4 regions of the Pseudoalteromonas sp. SWXJZ10B genome follow, and region 2 is predicted to be linked to each of the others. Evidence: predicted binding sites of a transcription regulator. Region 2 holds the regulator's gene; each other region holds the start of a gene.
The links. Region 2 encodes sigma-54, which starts transcription at its own class of promoters, with help from an activator protein. Its sites were predicted from a motif close to GTTGGCACGNNNNTNGNNT; they were not measured.
Positions count from the first base shown of each region.

Region 1: a site for sigma-54 is predicted at 5,025-5,043, ahead of I6F54_RS10880 (flagellar basal body rod protein FlgF). Genes of this name have one in related genera too.
Region 3: a site for sigma-54 is predicted at 3,066-3,084, ahead of fliE (flagellar hook-basal body complex protein FliE). Genes of this name have one in related genera too.
Region 4: a site for sigma-54 is predicted at 1,996-2,014, ahead of I6F54_RS14140 (BON domain-containing protein). Genes of this name have one in related genera too.

Region 1 is NZ_JADYXD010000010.1:11,367-19,152, reverse strand. It holds gene flgK (flagellar hook-associated protein FlgK) at 1-444, opposite strand, end outside; gene flgJ (flagellar assembly peptidoglycan hydrolase FlgJ) at 446-1,462, opposite strand; gene I6F54_RS10895 (flagellar basal body P-ring protein FlgI) at 1,629-2,723, opposite strand; gene flgH (flagellar basal body L-ring protein FlgH) at 2,735-3,418, opposite strand; gene flgG (flagellar basal-body rod protein FlgG) at 3,435-4,223, opposite strand; gene I6F54_RS10880 (flagellar basal body rod protein FlgF) at 4,245-4,988, opposite strand; gene flgE (flagellar hook protein FlgE) at 5,146-6,516, opposite strand; gene I6F54_RS10870 (flagellar hook assembly protein FlgD) at 6,576-7,256, opposite strand; gene flgC (flagellar basal body rod protein FlgC) at 7,270-7,701, opposite strand; gene flgB (flagellar basal body rod protein FlgB) at 7,707-7,786, opposite strand, start outside.
Region 2 is NZ_JADYXD010000003.1:20,376-28,161, forward strand. It holds gene rapZ (RNase adapter RapZ) at 1-570, opposite strand, end outside; gene ptsN (PTS IIA-like nitrogen regulatory protein PtsN) at 589-1,041, opposite strand; gene hpf (ribosome hibernation promoting factor) at 1,046-1,333, opposite strand; gene I6F54_RS03620 (RNA polymerase factor sigma-54) at 1,360-2,859, opposite strand; gene lptB (LPS export ABC transporter ATP-binding protein) at 2,929-3,654, opposite strand; gene lptA (lipopolysaccharide transport periplasmic protein LptA) at 3,651-4,196, opposite strand; gene lptC (LPS export ABC transporter periplasmic protein LptC) at 4,186-4,740, opposite strand; gene kdsC (3-deoxy-manno-octulosonate-8-phosphatase KdsC) at 4,737-5,288, opposite strand; gene I6F54_RS03645 (KpsF/GutQ family sugar-phosphate isomerase) at 5,289-6,260, opposite strand; gene I6F54_RS03650 (calcium/sodium antiporter) at 6,264-7,232, opposite strand; gene I6F54_RS03655 (ATP-binding cassette domain-containing protein) at 7,488-7,786, shown strand, end outside.
Region 3 is NZ_JADYXD010000010.1:51,140-58,925, forward strand. It holds gene I6F54_RS11030 (formyltransferase family protein) at 1-247, shown strand, start outside; gene I6F54_RS11035 (sensor histidine kinase) at 392-1,504, shown strand; gene I6F54_RS11040 (sigma-54-dependent transcriptional regulator) at 1,501-2,967, shown strand; gene fliE (flagellar hook-basal body complex protein FliE) at 3,124-3,456, shown strand; gene fliF (flagellar basal-body MS-ring/collar protein FliF) at 3,477-5,192, shown strand; gene fliG (flagellar motor switch protein FliG) at 5,185-6,225, shown strand; gene fliH (flagellar assembly protein FliH) at 6,229-7,035, shown strand; gene fliI (flagellar protein export ATPase FliI) at 7,054-7,786, shown strand, end outside.
Region 4 is NZ_JADYXD010000016.1:11,308-19,093, forward strand. It holds gene I6F54_RS14130 (tRNA1(Val) (adenine(37)-N6)-methyltransferase) at 1-513, opposite strand, end outside; gene srmB (ATP-dependent RNA helicase SrmB) at 589-1,815, shown strand; gene I6F54_RS14140 (BON domain-containing protein) at 2,088-2,408, shown strand; gene I6F54_RS14145 (hypothetical protein) at 2,502-3,185, opposite strand; gene I6F54_RS14150 (mechanosensitive ion channel family protein) at 3,426-4,382, opposite strand; gene yaaA (peroxide stress protein YaaA) at 4,503-5,282, opposite strand; gene tal (transaldolase) at 5,508-6,458, shown strand; gene I6F54_RS14165 (DUF3545 family protein) at 6,682-6,870, shown strand; gene ung (uracil-DNA glycosylase) at 6,978-7,640, opposite strand; gene I6F54_RS14175 (cobalamin-binding protein) at 7,637-7,786, opposite strand, start outside.

The DNA.
Region 1 (7,786 bases), on a different contig from region 2:
ACTTTTTTGATCAAGCACGATGCCCGAAAGTCTATCCATTTGATCAATTAAGCTTTGCGCATCTGTCATTACTAATGAGCGGGCAACGGTAGATGACGGCTGATTAAGCGCTTCTTGCACGTTATTAAATAAAGAGTTAATTCCGGTCGAAAGGTTGTTCGACTCTTCAGAAAAAATAGTATCAACTCGATTAGCCTCAGTAATAAACTGATCGAAAAACGATTTATTAGAGGTGTCACGATTTAGCTGTGACTGAGCAAACTCGTTTAGTAATCGGTATGTTTCGCCTCGCCCTACTTGGTTATCAACCATAGTGGTAAATTCAGTACGCTCACGTACGTAGCCTACGGTATTTACATTGGCGATATTTTTACTTGTCGTTTGCAATAGCTCCGAGCTTGCTCTAACCCCAGAACTGGCAATGTTTAATAAATTAAACGACATGTTACTCTACTCCTTGGCGGATCACGTTTGCCGCAATGTCTTTTAGCTGACTGCTATTGAGTACTTTTTTTATTTTGCTGGCATAATTTGGATCGGTTGCATAACCTGCTTTTTGTAATGAATCTAAAAAGTCATTTGGTTTTGCTGTATTTTGTAATGCTTCTTTGTAGCGTGGGTTTTGCGTTAAAAAATCAACGAAGTCGTTCACGCTATCTTTAATTGAATCGTAGGCTCTAAAGCTGGCTTGTTTTTTAACGGGTGTGCCTTGTTCAAACTCAAGCGTTACTTTGCTTGCTTTATCGCCTTCCCAGCTTTTATCTGACTTAATATTAAATAAGTTATTTGAGCTGCCACCGTCACTTTTATTAATAATGTGTTTACCCCAACCGGTTTCAAGTGCCGCTTGAGCAACCATTACCGCTGGGTTTAAACCTATTTTTTGCGCTGCAGTTTTAGCGTGTTCCCACACTGAACTTACAAACTCTTCTGCATTTTTAAATGTTGGGCTATCGGTTTTAGACTCTGTAGTATCGACTTTAGGCTCAGCAATATCGGTTTTAGTACTCTTAACGATAAGATCGGGTTGCTTATTTTTTTGCTCATGAGGAAGAGCTGATCCGACTTGCGTATCGCTGAAAATATCGTTGGTTGTTCTAAGCACCGAGCCTGGCATAAAGTTTTTAGACTCAGGCGATAACTGCTGAACAATTAAATCGGCAAGGCCTAACGATCCATTTGATGAAAGCTCTGTTGAAAGTTGCTGATCGTGCATTTCTTCAAAAAACTTTACGCCACTTGAATTAAATGGGCTGTCTTTGTCTTCAAATGCTTCGTTAGCTTTGCGCATTCCTTTGAGCAACATTTGCGTAAAAATAGCTTCAAATTGTGCGGCCGCTTTTTTGAGCGCAGCTTTGGAAGCATCAGTTGATGCATCGCCACTCGTTAAGGCTTCTTTACGAAGTGAATCTAAGTTGCCTAAATCAAAAAAGTTTTGTTTATCGAGGTGATTAGTTTCCATCGGCTTTTTGACACAAAATGAATAATGCAGTTAAAAATGCAAAAATTGAGCCACTACCGATAAAACAAGGAAGATAAAAATAATAAACTTAAGTTGCTGTAAATAAAAAGCCCTAGCTTCAAAAATATAGGGCTTAAGTAATACGTTATTTATTGACTTGGGTTATTTATATAACAACTAACTGTCCGTTAATTGCGCCGGCTTCTTTTAGTGCTTCTAAAATAGCCATTAAGTCACCAGGCGCTGCGCCTACTTCGTTAATTGCGCGAACTAAATCGTCAAGGCTTACACCTGGATTAAATACAAAGGCGCGCGAGTCGTCTTGGTTTACATCAATAATACTTTGCTGTGTGACAACTGTATCACCGTTTGCTAGCGGGTTTGGTTGTGACACATTTTGTTGCTCTGCAATTGTTACTGTTAAGCCACCGTGAGTTATAGCCGCAGGCTGAAGCTTAACGTTTTTGCCAATAACAATTGTACCGGTGCGCGAGTTAACTATAATTTTAGCGGCCATGTCAGCTGGTTTAAATTCTAAGTTTTCGAGTGTCGATAAGTACGATACACGCTGGGATGCATCGCGTGGTGCAATAACACGGATAGAAACAGAATCAATTGCTTGTGCGCTATTTGGGCCAACTAAGTCATTAATTGTTTTTTCTAGGCGTTTTGCCGTTGTAAAGTCTGGACGGTTTAGGTTGAAGGTAATGTAATCGCCTTGCATAAATGGGCTTTCTACAGTGCGTTCAACTGTTGCGCCATTTGGTATACGACCAACTGTAGGGGTGTTAATTACAACCTTACTACCATCAAGGCCTTGTGCGCCTAAGCCACCAACAATTAAGCTTCCTTGTGCAATTGCATACACGTTACCGTCTACACCCTTTAAAAAAGTTTGTAGTAAAGTACCGCCACGTAAACTGCCTGCACTACCAATAGAAGAAACCGTAATATCTATTGTTTGCCCGGGCTTTCTAAATGCGGGTAATTCTGCATGCACAGCAACAGCGGCAACATTTTTAATTTTAGGACTTTGAGTTGAAGGCAGCGTAATACCAAAGCTGTTCAACATGCCTCTAAAACTTTGTTGTGTATATGAGTTTTGCTCACCAGTGCCCGGTAAACCAACCACTAAGCCATAACCAACTAATTGGTTAGAGCGCACGCCTTCAACCATAGACACATCTTTTATGCGCTCAGCACTGGCAGTAAACTGCCAACCCAATAACGCAACTAAACATAAAGCTTTAAGGCTATTCATGTTGTTACCCTCTAAAATGGAAACAGCGAACTGCTAAAGAAACGTGTAAGCCAACCAGGACTTTGCGCTTCTTGCGTTTGCCCTTTACCTGAGTATTGAATACGTGCATTAGCAATGCGGTTTGATTCAACCGTATTATCGGCGCTTACGTCTTGAGGGCGTACTAGCCCTTCTAAACGAATAAACTCTTCACCGGTATTAAGCGTTAGCCATTTTTCGCCGCGAATAACTAAGTTACCATTAGGTAAAACGCGCATTACATTAACCGAAATATCGCCCACTAAGCTGTTTGATTGGTTTGATTTTGAATCGCCCGTAAACGACGAATCGCTACCAATGCCAAACTGAATACTATCGCCACCTATATTTACAGGTAGACCACCTAAGCCAATCACTGGGTCTAAGCTTGCGTCGGTTTCTTTGTCTGTTTCTGTTTTAGCGGCTTTTGTTGCTTGAGTAGACTCTTGCAATTTAACCGTAATTATATCGCCAGTACGTAGCGCTTTTTTATCAGAATATAAGTCGTTTGATGTATGAGTATTAAACAATGAACCTGTGGCTACCAGCGGCTCTAAAATAGGCTCGGGGTACATAGGTGCGTAGTAAGGGTCGTCCTGCACTACTTCACTATTTTGCGTAGACATACAGCCACTTAAAAATAATGTGCCCGCTGTAAATAAAATAATATTACGCATAATTCCCCCTACTCTATTAAAGCTGTTGATTGATATAACTCATCATTTCGTCAACGGCCGAAATTACTTTTGAGTTCATTTCGTAAATACGCTGAGTTTCAATTAGGTTTACGAGCTCTTCAGTTACATTTACGTTTGAAGTTTCGAGTGAGCCTTGAATAATGCTACCTAACCCTTCAACACCAGGATTACCTTGTACCGGCGCACCACTTACAGCGGTTTCGGTATAAAGATTTTGACCGATTGGCTCAAGACCCGACGGATTAATAAAATCACTAATAGTCAGCTGACCAATGACCACGTTATCGGCTTGGCCTGCAACACGTACAGATACTTCGCCGTCTTGCGAAACCGTAATTGATTGCGCGTCATCTGGTACATTCATTTCTGGCTGAATCACATAACCTGCGCCCGATGTAACAATTCGTCCATCGCCATCGGTAGTAAACTGGCCGTTGCGCGAGTAAGCAATATTGCCATCTGGTTGCAGTACTTCAAAAAAACCTTCGCCAGAAATCATCCAATCTAGTGAGTTTTCGGTGGTCAACATGTTGCCTTGCGTAAACTCTTTTTGGTTAGCTACAACTTTTGCACCCGCACCTAACATTAGGCCCGATGGCATTTCGGTATCTTGCGATGAACGACCGCCCGGCTGATTAATATTTTGATAAAGTAAATCTTCAAATATAGCGCGACTTTTTTTGTAACCTACGGTACTCGCATTCGCTAAGTTATTTGAAATAACCGATATATCGGTTTGTTGGGCGTCTAGCCCCGTTTTACTGATCCACAATGCTGGATTCATAATCGTGTCCTCACTTTAAAGTTAAACAATGCGTAACAGCTGATCTTGACGCTCGTCAATTTCTTCAGCTGTTTTCATTAATTTCACTTGTAATTCAAATTGGCGCTGGTGGCTTATCATGTCGACCATTTCGTGAACTGGGTTCACATTCGACATTTCAAGCGAACCACTTAAAACTTTTACATTGGCAGAGGTATCTACTATTACATTGGCTTTTGGCCTAAATAAACCATCGTTACCTTTTTCGAGCTGAGAGCTATTTGCTTCTACCACTCTAAGCGTGTCTATTTCTTCTAAAAAATTAGCGGGAGCGCCTTGTGGTCGAACTTGAATAGCGCCATCTTGACTAAACCCTATTTTTTCGACTGGGACAGGTAAAATAACAGGTCCCCCTTCGCCAATAACTTGACGACCATGGCTGGTTACGAGCATGCCTTGAGCAGTAACGTTTAACGTACCCACTTTTGTGTAAGCTTCATTACCGGAGGCATCTTGCACAGCAAGCCATGCGTTATCGCTCATCGCGATATCTAAGTCTCGCCCGGTTTGAACAATGCCACCCGATACCATGTTTGAACCCGGACGCTCTTGCATTGAAAATACACGTGTAGGCAAACCTTCGCCAAACGCTTGCATAGAACGTGCTTGCGCAAAGTCGGCTTTAAAACCCGTTGTATTTGCATTTGCCAAATTATTGGCTTTTAAAGCAAGCCCTTGTAGGCTTTGCTTAGCGCCAGAGGCCGCAATGTAGACCATTTTGTCCATAGTATCGACTCACATAAAAAATCTCTGAACTTATAAATGCAAAATAGGTGCCAGATTAAATTTGACGCAACATTGAGAGGTATTTAGAAGGGTTTACAAAGAGGACTTATAAAAAAGGCTGCAAAAATGCAGCCTAATATATTTAATGGGGTTTAGCTTATCGAATCTGCAAAATACTTTGCTGAATAGTTGAGTTAACCTCAAGCGCACGTGAGTTTGCTTGATAATTACGCTGTGCAGTAATTAAGTCTACGAGTTCATTAGTAAGGTTTGTATTTGATTGCTCAAGCGCTGATGAGTTAATTCCACCAAATGTACCCGAACCAGCTTCACCCGCTACAGGTTCACCTGAATCAATACTTTGCTTCCAGCTTGTATCACCCACTTGTGATAACCCTTGTGAATTTGGAAAACGTACCATAGCCACTTGGCCTAGGAATGTTGAGTCACCATTACTGTAAGAAGCGACAATTTTACCGTCTGTTCCTATATCAATTCCGGCTAAACGACCAACTGTTGAGCCATCTTGATCGAGTGCTTTTACTTCAAAACCACTTGAATACTGAGTTGGGATACGTCCTGCCGTGTTATTTTCATCGCGCCAGTTAAGCTCAATACCAGTACCAGGGAAAGTTGCACCATTGTCTAGTAATGTTGATAAACCAGCGCCAGAACCCGCTGGTAGTAATATTTCATCAAAAGTAGTTGTATTTGTATTTGCCACACCACCTGTTGTTGATGGCAAACCACTTGAGTTAAAACCTAGGGTAGTCAGTGGTGTATAAGGTGTCGTTGTTTGTTCTCCACCAGTTGTGCCATCAACTACTTTGCCATCGAGTGTTGCGTATACTTCCCAACTGTTATCTGTACCACCTGCTGCGGCATCATCTTCTTTAGCAAAAAAGTATTGTAAAATATGTGGTTCACCTAGTGAATCATATACCGTTGTTGACGTAGATGAGTTATAAGTACCACTAGACGTAGGGTCAAAATCTAGACCTGTTGGATCCGCCGTTGCATCTAAGTTAAACGACAAAAATACATTTTCTGTTGCGCGAGGTGAACCAGACGAATCAGGGATTTGAATTGGATCAGTTGTGCTCAAACTTACCGACGTTGTATCACCTGTAGATGAGTCAACAGGGAATGCTTGTAAAAAGTTACCTTTTGCGTCAACCATAAAGTTATCTTGGTTAAGCTTAAATGCACCCGCACGTGTATATGTTAAATCTTGCGAAGATAAATCGTCGGTCATCGCAAAATAACCTTCACCAGTGATTGCTAAATCAAGTGAGTTATTTGTAAATTGTAGTGAGCCTTGGTGAAACTGCTGCGCAACCATGGTTGTTTGCACACCGTCACCATTTTTAGTCTTACCAGAGCTAAACACTGATGAAGCGTAAACATCGGCAAACTCAGCGCGTGACTCTTTAAAACCTGTGGTATTAACGTTTGCAATATTATTTGCCGTTACGTCTAAATCTTTTTGCGCGGCAGCAAGGCCGGTTAATGCAATATTGAAGCTCATAATTCACCTCTAACCTGTTAGTCTGTGGCCTGCTAGCAGGCGAAAAATACTAAAATTTATTACGCGATTTCTGCTACATCTGTCAGCCTAACCGCACCTTCTTTAGTGTTAATAATAATGCCACTTGAGCCATTAATATTAACGCTTTCAATGTTCTTGAATGTAGCAATGGGCAAGCTTGAAAATTCGCCGTCAGTACTTCCTTCGGCGGTTACTGAGTATTCACCTTCAGGTAAACGCTCACCGGCTTCATTTTTGCCATCCCACGCAAAACGTACTGCACCTGCTGATTGAGAACCCATATCAATAGTTCTCACTAGCTGACCTGATGCATCTGTCACTTTAATTTTTAAGTTATCAACGGCTTCTTCTGCCACTGCAGAGCCTCTGGCATCACCCGTTTCATTTAAATCCAGGGTGTTTGACTCAAGTAAAGCTTGCTTGCCAACAAGTGTTGATGCTTGCAATGCTGAATTTGATGTCATAGATGACGCTAAGCTATCAAAATTTGAATTTAAATCGCTGATGCCTTGCGCCATTGTGAAACTAGTCATTTGCGCAATCATTTGATCGTTATCCGCAGGGTTACTGGGATCTTGAAACGATAATTGCTGAGTTAACAAAGAGAAAAAGTCTTCTTGTGTTAACGCATCACTCTCATTATCACTGGTCGCTACTTGCGATTCTTGCCAGCGTATAGAGTCTAAATAGGATGAAGATGTACTAATATCATTACTCATAACCTACCCTCGGTTACCGCTGCCCTAGCAACAGTGTTTTACTTAGCATTTGCTTTGCTGCATCAGCAACTTGCACGTTTGTTTGGTAAGAACGAGAGGCAGAAATCATATTTGCCATCTCCTCTACAACATTGACGTTGGGTTTATAGATATAGCCATTTTCATCCGCACTTGGATGGTTTGGGTTATATTCAATTTGTAATGGTGCATTACTTTCAACAATGCCCAAAACCTTAACACCAACTGCGGAGCCCTGTTGGTTACTTACTGATGCTGAAGCCTTTGTTAGCTCAGCCGCAAATACAGGTTGGCGCGCTCGGTACGTTTTGTCTTGAGATGAACTAATGGTATTAGCATTAGAAATATTACTAGCTGTAGTATTTAAGCGAACGTTTTGTGCGCTCATACCCGAACCTGCAATATCGAAAACATTATATAAACTCATAATTTTTATCCTTGACTACCGAGAGCTTTATTCAGGCCTTTAAATTTACCGCTTAAAAATTGCAAGCTGGCCTGATACTCCATAG
Region 2 (7,786 bases):
ATGTGGATTTGGTAAAAAGCGTGCATCAAATACGTAATCTGCTTCTTTTGGTATACCGTATTTAAAACCAAACGATTCAAATGTGACAATCAGTTGCTTATCTTTTTTACCTAAAATCTTTTCACGAATAGATTCAGCAAGTTGATGAACACTCAAATCAGTTGTATCTATCATAAAGTCGGCGCGGGTGATTAATACATCAAGTAATTCTTTTTCTTTTTTGATGGCTAAATCAAGAGGCAACGAGTCAATTGATAGTGGGTGTAATCTACGAGTTTCAGAAAAACGTTTGATCAATGTTTGGTCGTCGCTATCTAAATAAAATAACGTAGGTTTTGCAAAGCCAGGCAAGTATTCAAGAATATCGTTAAATTCATCTTGTTGTTTAGGGATGTTACGCACATCAATGCTAACAGCAATTTTATCATAGCTATCAGACACACTGCGAACTAATGAAGGAAGCAAGTTAACTGGAATATTATCTACGCAATAATAACCTAAATCTTCTACAACGCGTAAAGCAACCGACTTTCCAGAACCAGAACGGCCGCTTATGATAATTAACTCCATTTAACACCCTTTATAAAACTATGATTGATTGACAATAACTTGGTAAAGCTCAGCATCTGATTTTGCACTGCGTAACTGTTTACAAAAATCTTTGTTGTTTAGTTTATCAGCAATGGTTGCTAGAGTCTTTAAGTGCTGCTGGTTATCGCCATCTGGTACGATGAGTGCGACGAAAATATCAACAGGGCGATTATCGATTGCATCAAAATTTATTGGAGTTTCGCTAACGAGTACTAAAGCCAAAGGCTCTTCTGCACCGCTCATTCTTCCATGAGGAATGGCAATGCCACGCCCTATACCTGTACTACCCAATTTTTCTCTGCTCATTAAAGCATTAAGAATATCTTGTTGCGGTAAATACGGAAGTTTGTCGTGAGCAAGTTCGCTAATGAACTCTAAAATTCTTTTTTTGCTATTAAAAAGGACCGCAGCTTTGCTGCAGTCCTGGCATATAAGTGAGCTTAATTTCATCATATTAGTGTCGAGCAAGCTTCTCTTTGTGTTTAATTACTTGTCGATCGAGCTTGTCGATCAACGAGTCAATGGCGGCATACATATCTTGATGTTCTGTAGAGGCAAATAGCTCAGCACCGCTTACGTGTATGGTGGCTTCTGCTTTTTGATTTAATTTTTCTACATCGAGAATGACATGAACATTATTAATATGATCAGAGTGTCTTTCTAGCTTCGCAAATTTGGTATTAATATAGTCTCTTAGTGAATCGGTTAATTCTACGTGACGACCAGTTAAGTTTAGTTGCATAAGCATTACCCTCTTTTTTTTGCGTCTTAAATCAAACTTTTACGTTGATTTGACGGTGGAATAGCCAGAGATTCGCGGTATTTTGCGATTGTACGTCTCGCTACTTTAATTCCTTGCTCAGCCAATATATCCGCTATTTTGCTATCACTCAATGGTTTTGCTGAGTTTTCTGCTGCGATTAATTTTCGGATAAGCGCACGGATTGCTGTAGATGAACATTCACCACCGTTTTCGGTGCTTACATGGCTTGAGAAAAAATATTTAAGCTCAAATATACCACGGGGTGTGTGCATATACTTTTGGGTTGTTACGCGCGAAATTGTTGATTCGTGCATTTCTACCATTTCAGCAACATCATTTAAAACCATTGGTTTCATGGCTTCAGGACCGTGTTCAAAAAAGCCTTGTTGTTGCTTAACAATACAATTTGTCACTTTTAATAGCGTGTCGTTTCTACTTTCTAAGCTTTTAATAAACCATTTAGCTTCTTGTAAATGCGAGCGAATAAACTGGCTGTCACCACTGGATTTTACAGTGCGAGACATTGCCGCGTATTGGCTATTAACACGAATTTTAGGCATGCTGTCTGGGTTTAACTCAACAACCCAGCGGCCTTTAATTTTTTTAACTGACACATCAGGAATAACATACTCAGATTCTTCTCTTACAATAGTATCTGCAGGTTTAGGGCTAAGAGTATGTATTAATGTCATTACTTCCTTAAGCTCTTCTTCTTTGAGCTTAGTTTTCTTCATTAATGTACGATAGTCACGAGCAGCTAATAAATCAATATGCTCGGTTAAAATCATTTTTGTTTCATTAATGTAAGGTGTTTCTTTATCAAACTGGTTAAGCTGAATACACAAACACTCTTGTAAACTACGTGCAGCAATACCAACAGGATCAAACAGTTGGATGCGTTTTAATACAGCTTCAATTTCATCAAGTTCGACTTCGTTATCATCTTCGTTTTCTTGATTAAAGCTTTCTAAAATCTCTTCGCAGCTTAGTGTTAAAATACCTGAATCATCGACGGCTTCTACAATAGCAATAGCAATAGCTTCGTCTGTAGGGCTAAATGGCGTTAGTTGTAACTGCCACATTAAATACTCATGGAGCGTTTCAGTAGAGGCGCCTTGGTATATTGATTCGTCTTCAGGCATCGGACCCGATGATGCTGCTGGGGCGGCACTCATGTACTCATCCCAACTAACATCCATAGCCATGTCGTCACTTAGCGTGTCTTTTGCAAGTGCTTCACCACTATCTTGTTCGTATTCGCTTGGAGCATCATCGGCAGATGCGCTAACAGTTATGTCATCTGTATCTGCTTTTTGCTCGTTTTTACCTGCAGCGTCTTCTGAATAGTCTGCTTCTTCAACCTCTAATAGCGGGTTGCTGTCGAGAGCTTCTTGTATTTCTTGCTGGAGATCCAATGTACTGAGTTGCAACAAACGAATAGCTTGTTGCAGCTGTGGAGTCATTGTAAGTTGCTGGCCCATGCGCAGCTGTAGTGATTGCCTCATGTATCTCTAACAATCCTTTTATGTTGTTATAATTAATACTAGCAGATGCTTAAAGACATGGCGTAAATGTTACAGCCTAAATTGCTCGCCTAAGTAAACATCGCGTACTGTTTTATCATTTAATACGTGTTCTGGAGTACCTGATGCAATCAGCTCCCCATGAGAAACAATGTAGGCTTTTTCACAAACATCAAGGGTTTCTCTTACGTTATGATCGGTAATTAATACACCAATCCCACGATTTTTAAGATGTTCTATTATTTTCTTTATGTCTAATACCGAAATCGGGTCAACACCTGCAAATGGTTCATCCAGTAATATAAATTTAGGATCTGCTGCCAGCGCACGTGCTATTTCAACACGACGACGTTCGCCACCCGACAATGCCATACCTTGGCTATCACGAATGTGTTGTATGCTAAATTCATCTAATAATTTATCGAGAGTGTCTTCTCTAGCTTGTTTATTTAACTCTTTGCGCGTTTCTAAAATGGCCATTAAGTTTTGATAAACAGTCAGCTTTCTGAATATTGAAGACTCTTGCGGTAAGTAGCCAATGCCTAATCTAGCACGACTATGCATAGGTAAAAGAGTAATATCGTTATCGTCTATCGATATTTTACCTTTGTCGCTAGGTACAAGTCCTACTATCATATAAAACGTGGTAGTTTTACCTGCGCCGTTAGGGCCAAGTAAGCCAACAATACTGCCAGCTTTGACTTCAAGGCCGACGTTTTTTACAACTTCACGGCCTTTATAGCTCTTTGCTAATAGCTCTGCTTTTAATGTGCTCATGGTTGACCTTTGTCGCTTTTTTTACTTTTTTTAGTCTCGATTGGTACTAAAATTGTGTGAACGCGGTCAGTTGAGTTTTCATCTTTTTCGGCACTGATTAGCTGCTGCTCTATATCGTAGGTAATGCTTTTAGCATTTATTTTTTGTCCCGCTTGCGATACTTGTGCATTACCAACAAGCGTTAAAAAACGCTTAGATACATCATAACGTACTTCGTCAGCACTGGCGCTCATAGTCGTGCCATCTGATTGCTTTTCTTCAAAGTGCGCAGGGCTACCTGTAGCAATTAATAATTGTTTATTATCGCCAAGTTCATCGCGTTTATGTACTTCTAAGCGGTCGGCTGTGATACGGCGGTTACCGTGAATAATTTCAACGTTTTTCTCAAAAATCCCGACATTAGCTTTTAATTGACCTTCTTGCTTATCGGCGCTTATTGAAATTTGATTTGCAGCCGGTTGCGTGTTTTGCTCTGCAGCACTACTATTAAACGCTAGTATAAGTGTAGGAATAATAAGTGATTTTAATATTTTATTGGTCATAATATATGGTTCGCGTATGGTTAATTAGTTTTATCACTTCGGTTTTTAAGTCGGCTTCTAGGCCTTTACCAGTGATTTTTAAATTGGGTCCAGTGATGATAACGGGTTGCTCCGAACGCATTGTTAATAGCTTTATATCTACCTGAATATTATCAGCATTGATTTTGTCTATCATGGCGTTATCGGTTAAGTTTTTGGCAACCACATTGCCTTCTAAAATTAATTGTTTGTCTTCGTATAATGTTGCTTCGTCTGCATTTATTTGCCACGTTTGCTTTTCGTTATATAAAGTAAAAATAGGTTTTTCAAAAAACGTAAAACCTAATTGTTGATATAGCTCCATTTTAGCCGCAGTGACTTTGTGGCTAATTTTACCTTGTTCGTCATAGGCTGTTTGTTTGAGTTCTATGGCTATGTAATCAGGCTTGGCAATAACTTCAGGCTCAGTCTGAGGCACAATATTTGTTTGTGTAAAATAAGGGTACCAAAGCCAAACCATACAGCTAATGAATAAAACGCTTAATATTATGCGCGCTGCATTCATGAACTAGTGCCTTGTGTAGTCAATGCTTTACCATTTTCAAGCATAAGTAAGTCGGTGAGCTCTCTTACTGCACCAAAGCCGCCAGGCATTTGCGTTACATAGTGTGATAAACGTTTAATAAGTGGATGGGCATCATTTACTGCAACAGCAAAGCCGACTAATTCCATAACGGGCATGTCAGGACCATCATCACCGATATAAGCAATTTGTTCATCGCTAAGGTTGAGTTTGTCTTTTAGCTCTTGATAGGCAATGAGCTTATTTTCTTGGCCTTGATAAATATGCTGTACGGTTAAGCTGCTCATACGTTGTTGCACTATTTGTGAATGACGACCAGTAATTACAGCCACTTCAAAGCCACTGTTTATAAGCGCTTTAATGCCAAAACCATCTTTTGTATTAAATGCTTTTAGCTCTTCACCTTGATTACCAAGATAAATACGGCCATCAGAAAATACACCATCAATATCGCATATAAGTAGCTTTACTTTTTTAGCGCGTGCTTTTGCATCATCGCTCAGCGGTTGATAGAGTTCTTCAAATTGCATTTATAACACTCCTGCTTTTAATAGGTCTTGCATGTTTAATGCGCCAATAGGTTGGTTTTTATCATTGACGACGATTAAGCCATTTATACGTTTGTGTTCCATAATATTAAGCGCTTCAGCAGCCAAAATATCTTGTGTAGCCGTAGTACATGACTTAGTCATAACAACATCTATTTGTGTTGTATGAATATCAATTCTTTGCTCTAAAATACGACGCAAATCGCCATCGGTAAATAATCCCACGAGCTGCTGATCTTCATCAACAATGGCTGTCATACCTAGCCCTTTAGCAGACATTTCAATAAGGGCGTCTTTAACTGTTTGTGAAACGCTAATAATAGGTGTATTTGCGCCGCTGTGCATAACATCTTTTAAAGTAAGTAATAAGCGCTTGCCTAAACTACCACCTGGGTGAGATAGCGCGAAGTCATCAGCTGTAAACCCGCGAGCTTCTAATAATGCAACTGCCATGGCATCGCCCATCGCAAGCGTTGCAGTGGTACTTGATGTAGGAGCTAGACCCAATGAACAGGCTTCTTTTTCTACTTTAATACACACATGTACATTAGCAAGGGTCGCCATGGTTGATTGCGTATTGCCAGTCATCGATATCATTTTGGCACCAAGTCGTTTTAAAACCGGAATGATATTTAAAACTTCGCTGGTCTCCCCTGAATTAGAAATAAGCATAACCACGTCATTTTTAGTGATCATACCTAAATCACCATGACTTGCTTCACCAGGGTGAACAAAAAATGCTGGACTGCCAGTGCTTGCAAGGGTTGCCGCTATTTTATTGCCAATATGACCTGACTTACCCATACCAATGACAATAATACGGCCTTCGCAGTCGTACATTAATTGGCACGCGTTATGAAAATTTTCATCTACATATTGTGCAATATCACTAAGTGCTTGGCGTTCAACATCTAAAACGCGAAGGCCTTGTTCAATAAAATTTAGCGTTGCCATCATTTACCCTACTTGACTAAAAATATACTCTTGGTAACCCAAAAACGCTATTAGCAATAAGCCGCCTTCTACTCTATTGATACGTTGGGTGCCTCTAAAGTTCAATGACATAATAATTAGGGCAAGTGTTGCGCCAATCATAATTAATACGTCTCGGCTTACTAATGATGGGTCAATGGCAGAAGGGTTAATAATACCGGCAAGTGGTAATACCGCTAGAATATTAAATATGTTTGAGCCAACAATATTACCTAGTGCTAAATCATCTTCATTTTTAAGTACACCTGCAACCGAAGCGGCAAGTTCTGGCAAGCTAGTACCAATGGCAATAATCGTTAAACCAATTACTAGGTCGCTTAAGCCAAAGTATTTAGCAATATCGACAGCCGATCCTATTAAAAAATGAGAGCTAACAGGTAGGAGTATCATGCCGACAACTAACCAAAATACCGCTTTTTTCGTAGGTACATCGTTTGGTACATCGTCGCAGGCTTCTGAGACAAATGGGTCATCTTGGTTTTTTGCACGCATAGATACAATAATTAACCCACCGATGAATACGATAAAGCCAACCAAAAGTGCAACACCTTCATTAAATGAAAAGTAGTTATCTGAGAACACATACCAAGTAACTAAAGATACGAGCATTACCAATGGCATTTCGCGTTTTAATGTACTTGATGAAACTGAAAGAGGGCGAAATAAAGCTGTGATACCTAACACAAGTAAAATGTTTGTAATATTAGAACCAACAGCATTACCAACTGCTGTGTCGGTTTTATTAGCCAAAGCGGCAGAGGCTGAAACCATCATTTCGGGTGCTGAAGAGCCCATAGCTACCACGGTTAAACCAACAATAAGTGTAGGTACACCAAAGTTTTTAGCAAGAGCCGCAGCGCCATAAACAAACCTGTCTGCACTCCAAACAAGAGCTGCAAAACCAAGAATTAAAATAACAAACGAGGTAACCATTGTGTTAAGCCAGTTATACAAAATACGGATGGCGCGAATAGTAACAAAAGCCAAGATGAAAGTATAAATAAAAGAGTAAGGTCAACTACGTAACAATGCTGCTTTTAAACAGCTAATTTAAAAATTTAAGCCGGGGTTAAGCTGTTTTGAGCGAGTCTTATAATCCTTTTCATGGGTGTATTACAAAATCTTACGAATTGTTTTTTCCATCTTTGACAAAAAAGCTTTAAAATAGGTGCACTAGTGAACATTTTTATGGAGAGCGACTTGTCGCAATCAATAGTAGAAGTCAAGGATGTTAGCTTTTCGAGAGGCAATAGAATCATATATAAAAATATGAGTTTTAGCGTTCCTAAAGGTAAAATTACTGCGATCATGGGGCCAAGCGGAATTGGCAAAACCACTATGTTGCGTTTAATTGGTGGTCAGCTTAAACCAGATTCAGGTGATATTTTATTTGAAGGTGGCAGCATTCCTAAAATGTCTCGTAAAGAGTTATACGAAGCACGTACTAAAATGAGCATGCTTTTTCAAAGTGGTGCGCTGTTTACTGA
Region 3 (7,786 bases), on a different contig from region 2:
TCATAAATTAGCGGCGAGAGCTGTCGTTGAGTTATCAAAAGAATTGCCACAACTTGTTAAGTTAGCGATAGAGAAAGAAGAGATCCCCTCTAAAGTAAATAATAGTAGTGGTATGCTTTGGCGATCTGCACAGTGGTATCCTCATCATCTGGAAGTTATATATAAGCATTTTGAAGATAAAATTGTTGATGCATATTTAGATAATAAACTTATAAATAAAGAACCAGAACTATTTAGACAGTTCTAATATATCTTAAAATATAATGTTTAGAATGTTAGTGTCATTTTTTCGGCGTCTTAAAATTACTGTAATTCAATGAAATTAAAGGTAATTAAATTTGGTACAAATTGTGCAGTAGTCAGGTATAGATGTTTTTATTGAGATTTGATTATGGCCCTTGCTAGCGTGCTAAAACCACAGTTTTTTTCTGCAAATCAGTATAACCCATGTTTACTTCAAGAGGAGTACATTGGTGAATTAAGCGATCTGCGCAAGCAAGCAAGTTGGCTTTCGCATTTGGTTGATACCATGCCAGCAGGCGTGGTTGTACTTGATGGCAAAGGGTTGATTGCAAAAGCGAATCAAATAGCGATTGATATGCTTGGTGAGCCACTTGAAGGCGAACGCTGGTTTAACGTAATTCAGCGCTCTTTTAGGCCACATCAAGATGATGGTCATGAAGTGTCTTTAAAAGACGGGCGCTTAATAAAACTTGATATTACAGCTTTAGCACCAGAGCCTGGGCAACTTATTTTAATGACGGATTTAACCGAAACTCGCCGCTTACAAAAACGTGTTGCACATATGCAGCGATTAAGCGCGCTGGGCAAAATGGTTGCATCATTAGCGCACCAAGTACGTACGCCGCTCTCAGCCGCTATGCTGTACGCTGCTAATTTAGGGTCTAAGCGCTTACCCGAAGCATCTCGCGATAACTTTCAAACAAAGTTAATGTCGCGTTTAAAAGATTTAGAAACTCAAGTGAACGACATGCTGTTATTTGCTAAAAGTGGCGATCAGCAAGTTGTTGAGCAAGTTTCAATGCAGCAGCTTTTAACAGAAGTTAAAGCGGGCGCTGATGCGATGGTCGCACTTAATGAAAGTGAGCTGGATGTAAGCTTACCAGAACCCGATATACAAATAGTTGGTAATAAAACGGCATTGGCCAGTGCTATTCAAAATCTTGTGCACAATAGTATTCAAGTTATCGGCGGCGGTGCAAAAGTAAAAATTAGCGCACAAAGAGATTTAAAAGATTTAGATATGGTTCGTATTAGTGTGAGCGACAATGGCCCCGGTGTTGATTTAAGCCAAAGCGATAAAATTTTTGAACCATTTTTTACTACAAAAAGTCAGGGCACAGGTTTAGGACTTGCTGTAGTGAGTTCGGTAGCTAGTGCGCACCAAGGCCGTGTTGATGTGACCAATAATACGCAGGGTGGTGCCTGCTTTAGCTTGTTACTGCCTATTAAGGCAACATCTAAACTAGAGGGTTCATTATGAGTAACACTATTTTAGTTGTCGAAGATGACGCTGGGCTTCGTGAAGCCTTAATAGATACCCTTGAAATGTCGGGTATTGAATGTGTTGCAGCTAACAGTGCTGAGCAAGCAATGTTACTGCTTAAAAAAGAACAATTTTCGCTTGTTGTAAGCGACGTGCAAATGGGCGCAATGAGTGGACTTGATTTACTACGCAGTATTAAATTAAACCACCCTGATTTACCTGTATTGATGATGACGGCGTACGCCACAATTGACGATGCGGTAGAAGCCATGCGCCTAGGTGCAATTGACTACATGGCTAAACCATTTGCACCTGAAGTGCTGTTAAATATGGTGAGCCGTTATTTGCCTGAAAAAGCAAAAGAAACCGACGGACCTATTGTTGCCGACCCAACTAGTATTCAATTATTGGAGCTTGCGAGTAAAGTCGCACGCTCTGATGCAAGTGTAATGGTACTTGGCCCAAGTGGTTCAGGTAAGGAAGTACTCGCTCGTTATATTCATGATAAGTCGAGCCGATGTAATGAGCCTTTTGTAGCGATTAACTGCGCGGCTATTCCTGAAAACATGCTCGAAGCCACGTTATTTGGTTACGAAAAAGGAGCTTTTACGGGCGCGATTCAAGCATGTCCGGGTAAGTTTGAGCAAGCACAAGGCGGTACTATTTTACTTGATGAAATTACTGAGATGGACTTAGGGCTACAAGCTAAACTTTTACGCGTACTGCAAGAGCGTGAAGTAGAGCGTTTAGGGGGTCGTAAAACAATCCAGCTCGATGTACGTATTTTGGCAACCAGTAATCGTGATTTAAAAGAAGCCGTGTCTGAAAATCAGTTTAGAGAAGATTTATATTACAGGCTTAATGTTTTTCCACTAATGTGGCGTCCATTGTGCCAACGCCCTGGCGATATTATTGTATTGGCTAAGCATTTAATTGAGCGCCATATAAGTAAAAGCAAAGAGCCTATGGCGTATTTAGATAAAGCTGCCGAGCAAAAGTTACTGGCTCACGCGTGGCCTGGTAATGTGCGCGAACTTGATAACGTTATACAGCGTGCACTTATATTGCGAAGTGGCGATACAATAAACGAGCATGCTATTTTTATCGAAAACTTAGTATCTAATAACTTTGTTATGGAGCCATCATTGGCACCAGCGCAAACAGTATCGCCAACAGAATTAGCTCACGCAGATAAAGGTGTTGATAAAAGCACGTTAAGCTCTGCATATTATGATGAAAAATCGCATGTTGAGGTTGAACCTAAGCAAGGCTTACTAGCGGCGGATACCGGTAGTTATAAAGATGAGCTTAAAGACAAAGAGCATCGCATTATTTTAGAAACCCTTGCACGTTGCCAAGGCAAGCGTAAAGACGTTGCCGAAACGTTGGGCATAAGCCCACGAACTTTACGTTATAAACTAGCGCAAATGCGCGATTTAGGTATTTCACTTCCTGTATAGCCTCCTATAAACCCTAAGTTTGCGTTGCGAACTTAGGGTTGTCAAAACTCTGACTAACACAAATTAAAGTTAACCTATTGTATTTTAATGATTAATTATTTGGCATGCTTTGTGCTTTATTACTTGTAAGAGTTCACTGCGTGTCAGAGATAAATTATGAAAATTCAAAACAGTGCTGTATTTCAAGAAATGCAATCAATGGCTTTAGAAGCCGGCCGTAATAATCAAATAAATAAATTGCCGACTCAAGTTCAACCTACTTCTACTTCCCAGTTTGGCGACATGCTAAGTGATGCACTAAATTCAGTGCATGGATTACAACAAGATGCCGCTCAAAAAGTAACAGCAGTTGAGATGGGTGATCGAAGTGTATCGCTTGCTGAGGCGATGATTGCTTCTCAAAAATCGTCAGTTGCTTTTGAGGCTACAGTACAGGTTCGTAATAAACTTGTTGAAGCTTATAAAGAAATCATGAACATGCCTGTTTAATTAGGTAGTGGAGAATTATTGTGGCGCAATCTAACCAATCTACAGACCTAGCACTTGCTGGTGGCGGTATTGACCAAAGTGGTGGTGATGATCAACAAGAACAAAAGTCAGGCTACTTAAGTGCTTTAAATGGTGTTGATGTATTGCGCCAAGTAACATTGGTTATAGCATTGGCTATTTGTTTAGCTATCGCGATTTTTATTATTATTTGGGCTCGTCAGCCAGATATGCGCCCGTTAGGCAAAATGCAAACTGAAGAGCTGATTCAAACGCTCGACTTTTTAGATGCGCAACAAATTGAATATCAACTAGATGGCAATGTGGTATCGGTTGATGAAAGCGAATACCAAAATATTAAATTGTTAATGACCCGCGAAGGGTTAGAGCAAGGGCCAGCATCTGGCTCTGATATAATTATGCAAGATATGGGCTTTGGTGTAAGCCAACGCTTAGAGCGCGAACGCCTAAAACATGGCCGCGAGCAACAACTTGCCCGCACCATTGAAGAGCTTAATAATATTACTCGCGCCAAAGTATTGTTAGCTATTCCTAAAGAAAACGTATTTGCGCGTAGAGAGAAAAAACCATCAGCAACTGTTGTATTAACGCTTAAGCGTGGTCGCTCACTTGACCGTGAAGAAGTAGATTCTGTTGTTGATATGATTGCTTCGGCAGTACAGGGTTTAGAGCCTATGCGAGTTACTGTTACCGATCAAAATGGTCGATTACTAAATTCAGGTTCGCAAAGCTCATTAGCAGCACGCTCTCGTAAAGAATACGATTTAGAACGTAAGCGCGAACAAGAGTACCTTGAAAAAATAGACAGTATTTTAATACCGGTTGTTGGACTTGCAAACTATACAGCTCAAGTTGATTTGAGTATGGACTTTAGCTCGATTGAGGAAACTCAAAAGCGTTATAACCCAGACCTACCAGCGGTTAGAAGCGAAACCACATTTGAAGAAAATAACATTGGCGGCCTAGCTGTTGGTATTCCAGGTGCGCTTACAAATCAGCCACCGTTAAACTCGAACATTCCTGAGGTTGCGGGGCAAGGTGGTGCAGGCACAGCTACATCACCAACACGCAGCCACAAAGAAGCAACGCGTAATTATGAACTCGACACTACAATTTCTCATAAGCGCCAGCAAAGTGGTGTAATACGTAGAATAAGCGTATCAGTTGCTGTTGACTACATTGCTAAAGTGGGAGAAAACGGTGAAACAACCATGACTCCACGCTCGGTAGAGGCATTGTCAAATATTCGTCGCTTACTACAAGGTGGTGTAGGTTTTGATATGCAACGTGGTGATGCACTTGAAGTCGTAACAGTGCCGTTTGTACGTGAAGAAACAAATTTAGCAATAGAAGTGCCACTGTGGGAACAAGACTGGTTTATGAAAATAGCCCGCCTTGTATTAGGCGCCTTAGTTATCATTGTATTGATAATGGCAGTAGTAAAACCAATGCTTAAACGCTTAATTTACCCAGACGATACACTAGAAGAATACGACGAAGATGCATTAAGTTCAGGCGTAGATATTGGCGACAACACGCTTGATATGCTAAATAAAGACTTTGATTCTGCTTCGGTTGGTTTCTCAAGTGATGGTACACTGCAGTTACCGGATTTACATGGCGACGAAGATTTACTTAAAGCAATTCGTGCCCTTGTAGCTAACGAACCAGAACTATCATCACAAGTAGTCAAAGCGTGGTTAACAGAAGATGACTGATCAAGAACAAAAACAACTCCCGCCAGCCTTTGATGTTGATAAGCTAGATGGGGTAGATAAAGCCGCTATATTACTTTTGAGTTTATCAGAAGAAGATGCCGCGCAAATCCTTAAACACTTAGAACCTAAACAGGTGCAAAAAGTGGGTATGGCGATGGCTGGGTTACAGGACTTATCACAAGCTAAGATTAGCGCTGTACACAACTTGTTTATAGAACAAATTCAAAGCTTTAGTACCATTGGTTTTCAGTCAGAAGACTTTATTAAAAAAGCGCTTACAGCAGCACTTGGTGAAGACAAAGCCGCTAGCCTTATTGACCAAATTGTTATGGGCTCAGGCGCTAAAGGCTTGGATTCATTAAAATGGATGGACTCTAAGCAGGTAGCAAACATTATTCGTAATGAGCATCCACAAATTCAAACCATTGTATTATCGTACTTAGAGCCAGAGCAGTCTGCTGAGATTATTGCTCAGTTCCCTGAAAAAGTGCGCTTAGATTTAACCATGCGTATTGCAAACCTCGAAGAAGTTCAGCCGGCAGCACTGCAAGAGCTAAACGAAATTATGGAAAAACAATTTGCCGGCCAAGCAGGTGCACAAGCCGCTAAAATGGGTGGCTTAAAAGCAGCTGCAGATATTATGAACTACCTAGATACCAACGTAGAAGGGCAGTTAATGGACTCTATTCGTGAACATGACGAAGAGATGTCGCAGCAAATTCAAGATCTTATGTTTGTGTTTGAAAACTTAATGGATGTTGAAGACCGTGGTATTCAAGCAATCCTACGAGAAGTACAACAAGACGTATTAATGAAAGCAATTAAGGGCACCGACGATGCGCTTAAAGACAAAATACTGGGCAATATGTCTAAGCGTGCAGCCGAAATGCTTGCTGATGATTTAGAGGCTATGGCACCGGTACGTATAAGCGAAGTAGAAGCGGCGCAAAAAGAGATTTTATCAACAGCGCGTCGTTTATCTGACTCAGGTGAAATTCAGCTGGGCGGCGGCGGTGGCGAGGAGTTCCTGTAAACTATGAGCAAACTCAAAGGACGCACACTTCGGGCTGATGAAGCAGATGAATTATTAAAAAACTGGGCTATTCCAGATGTAGCACCAGATGAGAGCAGCTTTGGCAATCGCTCTACGGCTTACGGCACACCGCTTAGTGAGTTGTACAAAAAAGAATTAGCCGAAGAAATGCCTATTGATGAGCCACAAGAACCAGAGCTCCCTGCGCTTACCATGGTTGAGCTTGAACGCATTAGACAAGACGCGTACGAAGAAGGCCTTAAGCAAGGTCATGAGCAAGGCTACATAGACGGTTTTGAAAAAGGCGTTGGCGAAGGTAAAGAAGCAGGCTACAAAGAAGGCTTAGAACAAGGTAAAACACAAGGTCTTGAAGATGTAAAACCATTAATTGAAGAGCAGTTAACAAGTTTAAAAGCCATTTTAGAGGGGCTAACTGCACCGCTAGATAAAGTGGACGAACAAGCTGAAAAGCAATTAGTACAACTTGCTAGCATGTTGGCGGAAGCTGTTATTTATCAAGAAGTAAAAACATCGCCTGAAGTGATTTTACATACTTTAAAGCAAAGTATTGATTCACTTAATGCGGAGCAAGAAAAAGTACGAATCCATTTAAACCCCGAAGATTTAGAACTCATAAAAGAGAGCTACGGCGAACAAACCATTATTGATAATAACTGGCAATTAATGGCAGAGCCCACTCTTGAGCGCGGTGGCTGTGAAGTTAAAACAGCGCAATCGTCACTCGACATGACCCTTAAAACACGTGTCAAAGAAACGTTGGATAGTTTTTTGCATAATAGTGGTATCTAACTATTTTATTGGCGTGTTATGTCAACTCAACGTGCACCTTTAAGCGAACGCTTATCTCAATATCAACAACATATTAAAACCCCGGCGCCTGCTGTGGCAGGTATTTTAACGCGTGTTGTTGGCCTTACCCTTGAGGCTAGAGGTTTACGTGCACCCGTTGGTAGCCAATGTAAAATAGAAACTATGAACGGCTTTGTAGACGCCGAAATAGTCGGTTTTAACGATCAAACTTTGTACTTAATGCCTAACGACCACATCTCTGGTGTATTACCTGGTGCGCGTGTTATTCCTCAAGTAAATAATTTAGGTTTACCTGTAGGGATGAGTTTATTAGGCCGCGTGGTGGATGGTTTAGGGCGACCGCTAGATGGCTTGGGTAAAATTAATGCTGAGCATCATTTAAAGTTTGCGCAAAATACTATAAACCCGCTTTCAAGAAGACCAATCACTAAGCCTATGGATGTAGGTGTGCGTGCTATTAACTCGGTTATCACAGTAGGGCAAGGCCAGCGTATGGGCTTGTTTGCAGGCTCTGGTGTGGGTAAATCAGTACTTCTCGGTATGATGACCCGAGGTAGCGAAGCTGATGTCATTGTTGTTGGCTTAGTCGGGGAGCGTGGCCGCGAAGTAAAAGAATTTATTGAAGAAATACTCGGTGTAGAAGGGCGCAAACGCTCAGTTGTTGTCGCAGCGCCTGCTGATTCATCACCACTTATGCGTTTAAAAGGCTGTGAGAGCGCCGTAACTATTG
Region 4 (7,786 bases), on a different contig from region 2:
ATTTTGAGTAGCAAGCTCAATAAATAATGCGCCTTCAACGCTTGGGAGTATTAAGCTAAAGCGGGAACCACTATGGCTTAAATGTTTAAACGCATTAATTAACTCTTCAAAACTTAGGCCGTCGGTATGGCGTGCGGTATTACGCGCAACATTATCGCCTTTTAAACTGTGATTAAAATACGGTGGATTAGAGATAACCACGTCAAATTTAACTTCACTACTAAAGCGTTGAATAGTTTGGTGCGTAATACTTATAGTTGGCCACGGGCTATTAGCTACATTTTGTAATGCTTGGGTATAGGCGCTTTCGTCAATTTCTACCGCAGTTATATCAAGCTCATTACTGCGCTGCTTACACATTAGTGCTAGTAAGCCGGTGCCGGTGCCTATATCAAGTAACGACTTTGCACCGCTTAAATTAGCCCATGCGCCAAGCAAAATGCCATCGGTAGAAACTTTCATTGCACAGTGGTCGTGTTCAACTTTAAATTGTTTAAATACAAAACCAGACATTTTTTCACCTTTTCATTCACCAAGCGCAGCATAGCGCGTATAATCAGGGTAATTGTCCCTTATTTTAGACACTCTATGCAATTTTCTGAATTTGATCTTGATAACAAGCTACTCGATGCCATTAATAAAATGGGCTACGAGACGCCAACCAGCATTCAACAACAAGCTATTCCTGAAGCACTACAGGGGCGCGATATTTTAGCATCTGCGCCTACTGGTACAGGTAAAACAGCGGCATTTTTAATTCCGGCTATTCAGTACTTACTGGATTTCCCACGTCGTGACCCTGGTTTTGCGCGCGTACTCGTTATGACCCCGACTCGTGAGTTAGCTTATCAAATTCATGAACAATGTGAACTGCTAGCTAAACGCACACACCTAAAAATTGGTGTAGTAACAGGCGGTATTAACTACGGCACACATAAAGAAATTTTTGAAAAAAATAACGATATTTTAATCGCCACACCAGGTCGATTAATGGAATATCTTGAAACCGAAAATTTTCATGCTGAACACGTAGAAATGCTTATTATTGATGAAGCAGATCGCATGTTAGACATGGGTTTCAAAAAAGAAATGAGCCGTATTTGTGACGAAGCTAAAAATCGTCGCCAATGTTTTTTATTCTCAGCAACACTTGAAGGTGACAGCGTAGAAAGGTTTGCTGAAAAAACATTAAACGACCCAGCTCTATTAGAAGCCGAATCGTCACGTAAAGAAAAAGCTAAAATTCACCAATGGGTACATTTAGCCGACGATTATCATCACAAACTTGAATTATTAGTTAATACGCTAAAAAACCCTGACGTAACTAAAGCGATTGTGTTTGTTAAAACTCGCGAACGCTTAGAAACATTGATTGGCGAACTTACCACTAATGATGTAAAAGCTGCCTGGTTACGCGGCGAAATGCCACAAGACAAACGTATGAAAGCCATGGAAAACTTCCACAGTGGCAAAACAAGCATATTAGTTGCTACCGACGTAGCTGCACGTGGTATTGATGTATCTGACATCAGCCACGTTATTAACTTTGATATGCCGCGTACTGCCGACGTATATGTACACCGTATTGGTCGTACTGGCCGTGCTGGTAAAAAAGGGATAGCAATATCGCTAGTTGAAGCACACGATATTGGTATTTTATATAAAGTAGAGCGCTACGTTGAACAAAAATTAAAACGCCGTGTAATTAGAGGTGTTGAGCCACAGCATAAAGAAGCTAAGCCACCTGCTAAAAAACGTAAAGATCCAGTAAAAATGAAAGCCAAGAAAAAGGCTAAGGTTAAAAAGAAAAAGTAACCTAAAACATTTTTATACTAAGCCGACTTTTGTCGGCTTTTTAATGCAAGCCTTGCAGGCTCTGCTGTTTGTATCTGTTACATATGTAACCCAAGCATGTAACTCATACTCATTTAAATGTAATTTTTGCCCACCTGAATTCCCAATTAATAAAATTCCCTTATATTTCATAGCGTTAATATTGGCACCGAAATTGTAACTACAAAGATAACCTAGCCGATGGAATTTCCATATTGTGGCTGCACTATTCACCGTAATGTAAGGATTAAGTTATGAACCGCTTCAAGTTAACTATCGCTTTAGTATCATTTTGTTGTTTATTTTTATTAGCTTGCGCTACAAAAGTAAGTGCAGCAACCAACATGGCCGTAGTAAGCAGTGTAGCCACTCAACCTAACTTACAACAAGCTATCACCAACACCCTACGAACTAATCCTAACCTAGCGTTAAGTGATATTCGCGTGCAGGTAAAAAATGGTGAAGTAGATTTATACGGTGAAGCACAAACTGGTTTTCAGCGCGCACTGGCTCAAAAGTTTTTAGAAAATATGGATGGGGTTAAAATCATTCGTAACAAAATTAGCGTTATTTAATACGCACCACATAAACTTATTTGTATAACTAATTCATAAGCGCGGCTTGTTACTCCAACACAAGCTGCGCTTTTTTATGTTTATTTTTTGTAGTTATTTCAATTTATCTAGTTGTTGAATAACATCACTTAATTTAAAACTACTTTTTTGTGAATTAAAACTTTCAACAAAAACTTCTTTAAAACTGCTTACCGTAGAATCTTCATTTAGCTCAAAAGGAAAACCCTTAAGTTCCTTTGTTTTTGGGTTAAACTTATAAACAAAATTGTCACCACTTAAACCCGCTGAAAAAACGTAATGATGATTATCAACCCATCCTGCCGCGCCATGAAATAGAGCAATATTTATTTTATCGTTTTGAGTATGTACGCCGACTTTAACTACATTATTTTTATTGAATGCGGCTTTTGTTATCTCTTTACTGGGGATAAACCAAAACCCTTTTGTATTACCCACAAACACAGCTAAATATTCATTATCAGGTGACCAAGTGATAACGTTACTTTCATAACTTTTTCTAGGGCATAAAACATCATCTGAGCTACAAAACTCTCGTAACTTCTCTTTTTCAATATATGCCGCTTTATTTGGTAAGATTAATGTAGAGGTAAGGTTTTTGTTTTTATCGAGAAAAAGTATTTCAGCGGTATTGTTATCTATATTTAATTTATAACTCACATCATATTTAGCATTATATTCGTTACCTACTGAAATAAAGCTAATAACTAGGCTTGAAAATAAAATTATTTTTGTAAACCATTTAATCCTTAACTTCATTTGTTTGTAACCCTAATATCTAAAAAAAATACACCTTGTATAACCAATAATTGCATAATAAATAGATAAAAGGGAAACTTACCTTATAAAAAATACGTTACAAAATCTGCTGGAGAAAATAATTAATGAATAAAGAAAAGTGACTTGAACTAATTAAAAAGCGCATTTTTTACTCTGTAAAAATGCGCTGTTGGTAAGTAACTATTTCCCAATGCTTTTGCCTAATGAGCTTTAACTAAATTACTCACTTTGGTTAGAGTCAGTACCGTCGCTACTGTCTTTATTTGATGACTGCTGGCTTATTTTGTCGCTTATCATGGCATCGAGTTTTTCGCCGCCTTTAATACCAAAATCTAAAGTACGAATTGGGAATGGAATACTAATGTCAGCCTCATCGAGTGCCTGCTTAACGGCAACAACACCTTTATGGCGTACCGTCATAAAGTCAGGCTCGCCTGGGTATTTAATCCAAAACCACACCAGTAAGTTAATGCTGCTGTCGCCAAAACCTTCGGCGTATACAGCGGTTTCGTCTTTACGTATTACGAAGTCAAATTCATTTATTTTTTCGACGATGACGTCCTTTGCTTTTTCTATGTCGTCGCCGTACGAAATACCTACGGGTACTTCTATGCGCCTAACACCTAGCGTGGTGTAATTTTTTAGTACGTTTCTAAATAATACTTTGTTTGGTACCAGTATTAACTGCCCATAAAAGCTCTCTATTAGCGTGTTACGTAGGTTTATAGAATGTATCGAACCAAACACATCATCGGTTTCTATTACATCACCTGTTTTAAATGGCTTACGTACACCCATTGCTATACCTGCAATTAGGTTTTCGGTCATGTCTTGAAACGCAAAACCAATGGCTAAACCCACAATACCCGCACCAGCAAGTAGCGAAGTAACGGTGCCTTTTAAGCCAACAAAATCGAGCGCTATAAATAAACCTATGCACAACACAATAACTTTAAAAATTGACGCCATTAAGTCGGCAATTTGTTTTGAGTCGAGTGAGCGGCGTAATACGTTTTTCATCAGCTTGCCAGCAAAGCGTGCCAATATTGAAAACACAATTGCGATCAGTATCGCAACTATAAAATTAGGGATATGACTTATTACAACATCAAACCACCCTCCGAGCTTTTCTTCTATTAGTTTTTCGGCTTCGTCAATTGACGGAATGCTGATCATTTTATTTGCACCTATTTAATTAGTGTTCTCATTAATATTAGATGAGATTGCAAATATAACGCCAACATCAAAAAAGCCATGCAATGCATGGCTTTTAAATTTTTTATTTAAGCTTATGACCTAATTTTGTTCGTCGCGCATAAATACCGGCTCAAGCTCTTTAACTGTTGCCTCTGGGCTAAAGTAATAACCTGCTACCGTAAACTCTTTAAGTTGGCTTAACTGCGTTACTTTATTTTCGATAATGTAGCGCGCCATCATGCCGCGTGCTTTTTTAGCGTAAAAGCTAATTACTTTGTATTGGCCGTTTTTACAATCTTTAAAGTGTGGGGTAATAATTTGTGCATTAAGCGCTTTTTTATCTACCGCTTTAAAGTATTCGTTTGAAGCAAGGTTAACTAAATATTGTGCGTCTTGCGCTTTTAATACGTCGTTTAGTTTATTCGCTATTACGCTGCCCCAAAACTCGTATAAGTTTTTGCCACGTGAATTTTCGAGCTTGGTGCCCATTTCAAGACGGTAAGCTTGCATTAAATCAAGTGGTTTTAATAAGCCGTATAAACCTGAAAGTATACGTAAATGGTTTTGTGCGTAATCAAGCTCACTAGTTTTAAGTGTACTTGCATCTAAACCACCGTATACATCACCATTAAAGGCAAGTGCGGCTTGTTTAGCATTACTTTGTGTAAACGGCTGCGCCCACTCACTAAAGCGTGCTGCGTTAAGCCCAGATAGCTTGTCGCTAATTTTCATTAAACTGCCAATTTGCGCTGGTGTTAGTTCACGGCATACTTTCATGAGCTCTTCGCTGTGCTCTAGTAATTCAGGCTGAGTGAACTTGTCTGTTGCGGGTGGCGTTTCGTAATCAAGATTTTTTGCAGGTGAAATAACAGTGATCATAGTTAGCTATTGACTTGTAATTTATTTAGTGTCAATTTCAACATTAAATGAAACGAAAAGCACGTTTTGTTTAAATAAATCCTCTCTTAATAACCCATGCATTGCCGTTTTTCTATTGATAAGGACATAAGACCTATCAAGCATTGTCACACTGTTGCAGTATGGATTATATATATTAAGAGTGATTAGATTTTTCTTTTAACTTGCTTGGAATGAGGAAAGCAAATGACTTCAGCTCTACAAAGGCTAAAACAACATTCATCTATTGTGGCCGACACTGGTGATATTGAAGCTATTAAAAAGCATCAACCAGAAGATGCAACTACAAACCCGTCGCTTTTATTAAAAGCGAGCGAGATTGAAGCATATAAGCCTTACTTAGATAAAGCTTGGAGCTACGCAAAAGAAACCGAGCAAGAGCCTGCTAAACAACTTGAACTAGCATGTGATTACTTTGCCGTATTACTAGGTAAAGAAATTAGCGCTATTGTACCTGGTTATATTTCGACTGAAGTAGATGCACGCCTTTCGTTTAATACGCAAGCTACGATTGATAAAGCACATACCCTACTTAGCCTTTACGAAAAAGAAGGTGTAAGCAAAGACAAAATTTTAATTAAAGTAGCGTCTACATGGGAAGGTATTAAAGCCGCTGAGCAACTAGAAAAAGAAGGGACTAAATGTAACCTTACTTTATTATTTAGCGATGCCCAAGCTCGCGCGTGTGCCGATGCAAACGTATTTCTAATTTCGCCATTTGTTGGCCGTATTTTAGATTGGCACGTTGCTAACGGTATGGAAAAACCAACCGATCCGCTACAAGATCCAGGTGTTCAGTCTGTACGCAGCATTTTTGAATTTTACAAACGTCATGACTACAAAACAGTTGTGATGGGTGCAAGTTTCCGTAATACAGGCGAAATTATTGCACTTACAGGTTGTGACAAGCTAACTATTAGCCCTAATCTTTTAGAAGATTTAGGTAACCTTGAAGGCGCACAAGAATATTTGCTTGAAAGCGATGTTCCACAAGAGCCAAAACCAGAGCCATTAACAGAAGCACAGTTCCGTTGGTTACATAACCAAGATGCTATGGCTACTGAAAAACTAGCTGAAGGTATTCGCTCTTTTGCTGATGCACAAGAACAACTAGAGGCGCGCTTTAAAGCAATGTAATTTGCTATAATCGTGTTTTAAAAACGTCGCAATAGCGGCGTTTTTTTATGCCTAAAATACGCTATCCCTCTATATAATCTTCATATCGACTTCATATAATCTTCGTATAAACCTTCATCAATTAATCACACTTATGTAACATAACTGTCACTTTTTTATTCTATTTTAACTAGGCCTGTGGTATAGGTATTCTTGAGGTCAATAAAATCAATAGGAGAAGTTCATGGATAGCCTAAACGATATATTAGAGATATTAGAAGGACCAGATACAACAAGGAAAACCTCTCAGAAAAATAAAAAAAGAAAATGGCGTGAAATAGAAGCAATAAAAGACAAACAGCGCCTACGTAAAGAACTACAAGAACTAGACTACTTTACAGACAGTATTGCAATTGAAGAGCTCGATTTTTAATTCAATACGCCCCAACTAAACAAAAAGGCTTCCGATATATGGAGGCCTTTTTTAATGCACTGAAAATAGCTGCATGAGATAAATTTATTATTCAGAGCTCAGGTTATTTACACCTGCCAGTTAATCGGTTTTTCACCTTGGGCTTGTAATAGCTCATTCGTTTTTGAAAAATGCTGACAGCCAAAAAAGCCTCTATGCGCCGAAAGCGGTGATGGGTGCGGCCCTTTTAAAACATGATGGCGAGCGCTATCTATGCCTTTACCTTTTTTTTGTGCGTGTGCACCCCATAAAATAAATACCACACCTTCGCAGTGTTTATTAATATGCGCTATTACATTATCGGTAAATTGCTCCCATCCTAAATGCTTGTGAGAATGCGCTTGCCCTTGCTCAACGGTCAATACTGTATTGAGTAAAAACACGCCCTGATCAGCCCAGCTTTGCAGGTACCCGTGTTCAGGAACAGCAAAACCGCTGATATCGGTAGCTAACTCTTTGTACATATTTTTAAGCGACGGCGGCAGCTTTTTTACATCAGGCAATACCGAAAAACACAAGCCATGCGCTTGCCCTTCTCCGTGGTATGGGTCTTGTCCTAAAATTACAACGCGGATGTCATTTAGTGCTGTGGCATCAAAAGCACTAAATACTTGAGCTTCAGGCGGATAAACAGCAACACCTTCATTGCGGCGATTAGCCACATACTCTAACGTTTCCTGCATGTAAGGTTGCTGTAATTCACTTTCTAAAAATGTAGCCCAATCGCTCATTGTGTACTCTTAATCTGTTTACGTGATGCGTCTATTTTATCACACATATCCGCGAGTCCATCTAGCATGCGCGGAGTAAAACGATGTAATAAATCGGCATTTACGCTAATAAATTGATCATTTTTAACGGCGGGCACTTCTGGCCA